3 regions of the Paenibacillus sp. FSL R7-0179 genome follow, and region 3 is predicted to be linked to each of the others. Evidence: riboswitches for the same ligand, from Rfam matches in the RefSeq annotation. Region 3 holds a riboswitch; each other region holds the start of a gene.
What was found. Region 3 has a riboswitch for cyclic di-AMP ahead of MKX63_RS03850 (C40 family peptidase). Riboswitches for the same ligand answer to the same signal wherever they lie in the genome.
Positions count from the first base shown of each region.

Region 1: linked by a shared signal. The riboswitch ahead of MKX63_RS01655 (hypothetical protein) and the one ahead of MKX63_RS03850 (C40 family peptidase) in region 3 are both predicted to bind cyclic di-AMP.
Region 2: linked by a shared signal. The riboswitch ahead of MKX63_RS29635 (APC family permease) and the one ahead of MKX63_RS03850 (C40 family peptidase) in region 3 are both predicted to bind cyclic di-AMP.

Region 1 covers NZ_JBBOCC010000001.1:396,338-398,601, forward strand. The annotation lists gene MKX63_RS01650 (WD40 repeat domain-containing protein) at 1-392, shown strand, start outside; cyclic di-AMP (ydaO/yuaA leader) riboswitch at 629-798, shown strand; gene MKX63_RS01655 (hypothetical protein) at 934-1,386, shown strand; gene MKX63_RS01660 (hypothetical protein) at 1,945-2,151, opposite strand; gene MKX63_RS01665 (family 43 glycosylhydrolase) at 2,170-2,264, opposite strand, start outside.
Region 2 covers NZ_JBBOCC010000002.1:3,069,121-3,071,384, forward strand. The annotation lists gene MKX63_RS29635 (APC family permease) at 1-1,356, opposite strand, end outside; cyclic di-AMP (ydaO/yuaA leader) riboswitch at 1,486-1,646, opposite strand; gene MKX63_RS29640 (disulfide oxidoreductase) at 1,873-2,264, opposite strand, start outside.
Region 3 covers NZ_JBBOCC010000001.1:905,364-907,627, reverse strand. The annotation lists gene MKX63_RS03855 (GNAT family N-acetyltransferase) at 1-476, opposite strand, end outside; gene MKX63_RS03850 (C40 family peptidase) at 757-1,248, opposite strand; cyclic di-AMP (ydaO/yuaA leader) riboswitch at 1,253-1,395, opposite strand; gene MKX63_RS03845 (C40 family peptidase) at 1,784-2,212, opposite strand.

The sequences.
Region 1 (2,264 bases), 510 kb from region 3:
ATAATGGCGTTACCCTCGCCGTGTCCCTTGAAGATGCGGAAGCAGGCAAGCTTCTGCCAGATCAGGAATATCCGCTTGTCAACGAGGAGGCCCGGGTATATGCGGCGGCAGCGCTGAAGGACGGTGTTGTCATTGGCGACGCCTATGGCTACTTGACGCTCATTGACCTAGAGGGGCGGGAGCTGTGGCGTTATTATGCCGGAAGCACTATATCAGGCTTAGCTGTCAATGCGGATGAGACATTGCTGGCCGTGGGGACTTATGGAGGGATGCTGCATTTCCTGGACCTTCATGCCACCGAGCGTAGCGGCTATGAGATTACAACAGGAGCCGTTCGTGAGGTGAAGCGGATTATTGCCTGGAAGAATCAGAAGGTTCCGCTGTGGTGGTAGTCTAATACAAGGGGCCTTCATCCCCACCGCCGTCTGCCAAAAATAAAAAACAGCGCTTGAGCGAGATAAATGGCGGATAATCTGCTACATATAGGTGTTTTGGCTTTCCTATGCGCAGCTATTCAGGCATTTGCTGAAAACAAGGCGAATAGCACTCTTTTCCATTTTTACAAACCCCCTCCGAAGAGAGTATGATTCGTGTTGAAAGCAAATGAATGCATTCATGAAAATGAGCATATGCATGCACGCTGAATTTCCGTCATGTGGAAAACGGGGGAACCATCCGGCCGTCAGGCCGACTTGGGGTGAATCCGAAGGAGAATGCCACGCGCAGGTCTCCGGCAGGTAGGGCGACTCTCACCGTCCGAATCCGACAGCTAACCTCGTAAGCGTAAGGAGAGAGTCCTGATCCGCCAAGCTTTTGTGCCAGGCGTCTTACGCCCTGTTACCCACAACCGCAGGCAGAGGTCCTCCTCTGCCTGCGGTTTTTTGCGCGCTGGAATGAACTGCACAGTATAGATTCTGAAAGGAACGTGACCACATGCCTGACCCCTTACCGCCCAAACTGACAGCTGCTGCCGGGTTCAACCACTACACCCAGCAATATAGCGGTCCCGTCTATGCGCTTAGCTGCCTGCTGCTGGACAAAGGCGCCCGCGCCGAACAAGCAACCACCGCCACCTTCGCTGCCCTCCATCCACTGTGGCTGAAGGGCAGCCTCACTGGAGACAGCGCTGCTGCGTCTGCTTACAGAGAGTGCATCCGCCAATGTGCCGCGCTCGCGCGGAACCATAGCCGCTCCGCTTCTGTGCTCAACTGGGACGATCACGTTGCCAGTGCCTTATGGTACGGCATCCAGCTCCCCTTGCCCGACATCAGCCAGATCCTGGAGTGCAGCATCCCCGAGCTGAAGGCCCGGCTTAGAGGAATACGCGAACAGATGGCAGCCGCACATTCGGCCTTGCCTGCGGTCCACCGCCCTTCGGCGGGATGAGACTGGGAATAACGCGGGATTCGTGGGATACAGGAATGAGTGCGGCGGAACGAGTTGGCTGTGGCGGAATTAGGATACGGATGCGGCAGAAGGAGTCTGATGTGGCGGAATCAGGATACGGATGCGGCAGAAGGAGTCTGATGTGGCGGGCGGGCTGCGGACTACAAATCCGCTATTTCGGCAAATGAGACTGTTCTGAAGTCCATGCGGACTGAGAGGCGCTTAATTAACCCATTCTGCCTCATTTGGCGCTCCAAACAGCCCGTTAACGTCCTCTCAGTCCGCAACGGGGAGATAATCGGTCTTTTTCACAAAATAAAGGCCTCTGAGTCCGCCTACAAAACAAAATCCGCCCCTCAAAATGGGGCTCTGGCTTCGATGATGACTGAGGTACTTTGCGGGACCCCACAGCATATCAAAAAAAGCCGCAGCATCCGCCGCGACTTAGTCCTTGACTCTCAGCGCCATCACGCACCCATACTGTGCCTGGCTCACCTTTCATAGCTCAACCATCCCATGAACCGATCCTGTCTCCGCCAACTGTTCAGTACATAGAACTCAGCTCTTGCCTTTCCCGCTCTTACCACCCTTGCCGCCCTTGGCAAACCGCCAAAAAGCCATACAGCAGCCGAGTAATCCGGCTCCCAGCATTAGGGTCTGTAACGCCCCCAGCCATGTCGACTGATCCGAGGGGATCAAGCTGCTGACAATAATGAGCAGGATAGAGGCCCCAACCAGCATTGGGGTTTGTCTGCTTTTCTTCACAACCATTCACCACTCCTGTTAGTAATTCTTCACTCTATAGTACTCGAAATCAGCGAAGGAGTCATGCTGGTGGGCATCAACAGAACCGATGAAATTGAACAAGCCTGTAAATC
Region 2 (2,264 bases), on a different contig from region 3:
ATAATGACGGTGAATCCGGTGGAACACAATAATGACAACCGGCAGGAAGATGAAGGCCATCCACACACTGGAGAATTTGGTGATGATGAAGATCATGGTGATCGTTAATGTAGTTAGCATCCCCACCGTATTCACAGCGAACTTGCTCTGCCAGCCTTGCGGCTTCGTCCGGTACCACTGGACCATCATGCCAAGCTGCGACAGCGTGAACGGAATGAATACCCCTACTGCATATAATGGAATGAGTCCTTCCGTATTCCCGTGAAATGCCGCTACCAGCACTGCCGACATCACGCCGAGGAAAATAATACCGTTGGAGAAGCCCAGCCGGTCGCCGCGCACCATGAAGGCATGGGGCAGATATTTGTCTTTGGCGAACATGAACGCCAGCAGCGGGAAGGCTGAGTACGCCGTGTTGGCTGCCAGGAACAGGATAACCGCCGTAATCCCCTGAATGAAGAAGTACAGTCCGCCGCGGCCGAAGGTAGACTCGGTAATCTGTGAGACCACAGTGGCCTTCGCATCGGGCATAATGCCGTACCAGTAAGCGAGCAGCGTAATGCCTGTGAACATCACCCCGAGAATGAGGCCCATGAGCATCAGCGTTTTGGCTGCATTTTTCTCCGCCGGCGCTTTGAAGTTAGGAATCGCATTGGAGACAGCCTCAACCCCGGTCAGAGCCGAACAGCCGGAGCTGAATGCCTTCAGCAGCAGGAACATACTCACGTTCGACACCGCCGAGCCAATCTCAGGAATTTGCGCATGAGCGCCGCCAGTTAAATATTTGAAGATCCCTGCGATAATCAGCACGAAGATGGAGACGACGAACAGATAGACCGGGATAGCGATGAACGAAGCCGATTCGGTCACCCCGCGCAGATTAACAATCGTTAAGAGTACGATAACAGATACCGCTATGAGGACACTATGATTATGCAGACTTGGAAAAGCTGAAGTGATCGCATCCGTCCCCGCCGAGGCGCTTACGGCCACCGTCAGAATGTAATCCACCAGCAGCGAGCCGCCGGCCAGTAAGCCGGTATGCACCCCAAGATTGCTTTTGGCGACAATGTACGCGCCCCCGCCCTGGGGATAAGCGAAGATCGTCTGCCGGTAGGACAAAATCAGAATAGCCAGCAGGCCCAATACGGCTAATGCGATTGGCAAGGAGTACCAGATGGCGGTGAACCCGGCGGCCACCAGTACGATTAGAATTTGTTCTGTTCCGTAGGCTACAGACGAGAGCGCATCAGAAGACAGGACAGCCAGTGCTTTCACCTTGGATAACTTTTCATGATCGAGTTCGTTCGACTTCATCGGACGCCCGATCAATAGTCGTTTTACCTTGCTTACCATTGTAGTAACAGTTCCTCTCTTGGTTAAGTTGAAACGGGCTTTCCCTGCGCTGTTTTCATAAGTGGATTTCATAAATGCAGGCACCAAAATAAGCATACGGAAATGATCCGCATGCCTTAGAGTGCATGGTCATTATCCCACTTGTAGCTTACGAGGTTAGCTGGCGGATTCGGACTGTGGTAGCCCTACGGTTACAGGCCCTTGCGGCCCGTTCCGATTCACCCCTTTTGGCCTTGGCCAAAGTGTGGTTCCCCCGTTTTTCCATCCGGAAAATTCAGCGCATATTCAACTTCTCACAAGGACTAATATTAAGCTACAACGCGTCTTCCGTAAAGCGTGGAAACAAATGAAAAAAGAATGAAAAGCACTCAAAACAACCAAATTCATCATCCGGTATGTCTTGGTCTTTCATTCTCTTTCATTATCCCTTTAACACGTGATTTTACAGGGTTTTTGTATATTATTTTTTGCTAAAATTAAGGGCATTCTCTTCTCTTCCTTCTGCCCCTCAGCTTCTTACTCCGCAGGCTCCTCCTTGCGTCCTGTCCAGAGCAGAATGGAGATTAAGGCAAAGGCTATAAGTGCAAGCAGAGGGACCGTTACAAATCCGAACCAATTCAGATAGTCCTTGTTGCACGGTACGCCGATGGTGCAGGGAAGCACCTTGCTAAGGGCGGGAATTTTCTGCTCTGCATAGTGATAAATAGAGATGCAGCCCCCGATCAGACTAAGAGGAAGCACATAAGGAATGATCCGCTTGTCCGCCCGGTAGGTGGCGATCCCCAGCAGGAACAGCTGCGGGTACATGAATATCCGCTGGAACCAGCACAGCCTGCACGGCTCGTAATGCAGGACCTCACTGAGATACAGGCTACCCGCTACAGCCACCACACAGACGAACCAGGCCA
Region 3 (2,264 bases):
TAGACCATGCAATAAAAAGGCTTATTACCGGTCGGAGTGCGGCGTTCATAGGTATCCGTTATAGTGAACCCGCATTTCTGATAAGCGCGGATGGCGCGCTGGTTCCAGGTCAGCACCTCCAGGTCGATCTCACGCTCCGGGTAACGCGCCTGTGCTGCCTGCACAATAGCCTTCATGAACAGATGCCCCATCCCATGGCCGCACAGCTCGGGCCGCATTCCGACACCAAGCCGGACTACCCCCTCCATCGGAAAGAGCTGGGCAAAGCCGCACAGATCCCCCTGCCCGTTCACGACAGATACATATTGCTCACTTCGCAGCTGCGGATCTCCGAACTCCACCCCCAGCGCCTGCATCTGCTCCCAGGACATCCAGCCGTAAATATTATACGGAGGCTTGTAGCTCCACTCACAGATCTCAGCGGCATGCTGCGGCTCCATAGGCACCACGTAAAAGGTTAACGGGGAGCTTATCATTAGGGGAGACCTCCTTCCAGCCGAAACGGTATCATCCTTTAAAGGGACGGCAAGGCCGTTTCCACTTGTTCTTAATATTAATTATATACAAAAACGGCCAGTTTCGACGCAAATTCCTTGCGGAAATGCAGAAACTTGACAAACGCCAATAATTATTTTCCGAAAGTATAGAATCGGTGTTTTACAAATATAGAGGCGGGTAAGTAATTTTATAGACAAAAAAAGCCCTTCTCCAAGATTTCGGGAAAAATCTCGGAAAAGAGCGTTTGGTTGCAAAAAATTATTGTACATCATCATTGTCTTGGGAATCCGAAGCTACATTCTTGTAAGCATCTGTACTCATGATTCGTTTGGCGCCAACGTAGCGGTTGACGTAATAGCTGTCACTCAGCGAACTGATGGTTACACCACGTGAGGAAGAGGCATGGGCGAATTCGCCGTCACCGACATAAACACCGACATGAGACACGCCTTTACCATTGGTATTAAAGAATACCAGATCGCCCGGTCTTATCTCGTCACGGGACACGGCAGTGCCCATCTGATACTGGGAGCCGGATTGATGGGGCAGGTTAATGCCGATCTTATCAAAAACATACATTGTAAATCCGGAGCAATCAAACCCGTTAGTTGATGTACCGCCGGACACGTATTTGGTTCCGATGGCTTTGTCGATCACTTTATCCATTTTGGAATCCGCGAAAGCGCTTCCTGCTCCGATGGTGAAGATAATGGACAAGCTTAGTACTGCGGCTGCTAGCTTCTTCTTCAAAAGTAAATACCCCTTCCAATGCCTACGAGGTTAGCTTAAGGGTTCGGTTGAAGGTCCCCTATGACCCCTCTTAGAATAGGAGGTCAATTCACCCAAAGTGGTTCCCCCGTTTCCCTAATTCATTAGGGAACTCGGCACGACTGTTGATTAGGATTAGCGGTTCATTCAATACATGACAAAACCTTTGTTAAAAGCGATTCAATAATTACAAAAATGTTACTAAAAGCTCACTGCGATAATTGTAACAAAGACTAAAGCGCTTGGCAATCACTTATAACATATTAATGCATCTTTTTTGCTGTTTTTTAGAGTTATAGCCCTTTCGGAAGACTCATAACTATGCGCAGGCATTATTTTATATGATTTTTTCTTTGTTTTTGCAAGAAAATGCTGTTTCAAGGCTGTAGATTCGGGTAAAAGGTAGAATAAGGAAAAGGAAAAACCCGGAAATGATTACGGCAATAATCATCCCGGGCTCGTATAAGTTACATTTAGTTGTTAGAGGCTGAAATATTCGGGGTATGCTTCAAAAGGTTCAATCGTAAGCGACAGCTTGGTAGGCTGTTGTGCTCATTACTCGTTTGGCGCCAACGTAGCGGTTGGCCCAGTAGGACTGGCTCATCGAACTGATGGTTACACCACGTGAACTTGAGGACTGTGCGAACTTCCCGTTTCCAACATAAATACCGACATGGGACACTCCGTTACCCAGGGTATTGAAGAACACGAGATCACCGGAACGCAGATTGCTCTTAGATACACTTGTTCCAACTTTGTACTGTGCTTTCGAGGTGCGGGGCAAGGAAAGTCCTACATTCTTGAACACATACTTGGTAAATCCGGAACAGTCGAAGCCGCTGGTGGTTGTGCCCCCGGTTTTATACGACGTCCCAATGGTTTTTGAAATCACAGTATCCATTTTGGAATCTGCGAAGGCACTGCCTGCTCCGAGTGTGAATACCATCACAAGACCCAGCGCTGCTGCGGTGCATTTTTTCTTGAAATTCTGACTAATC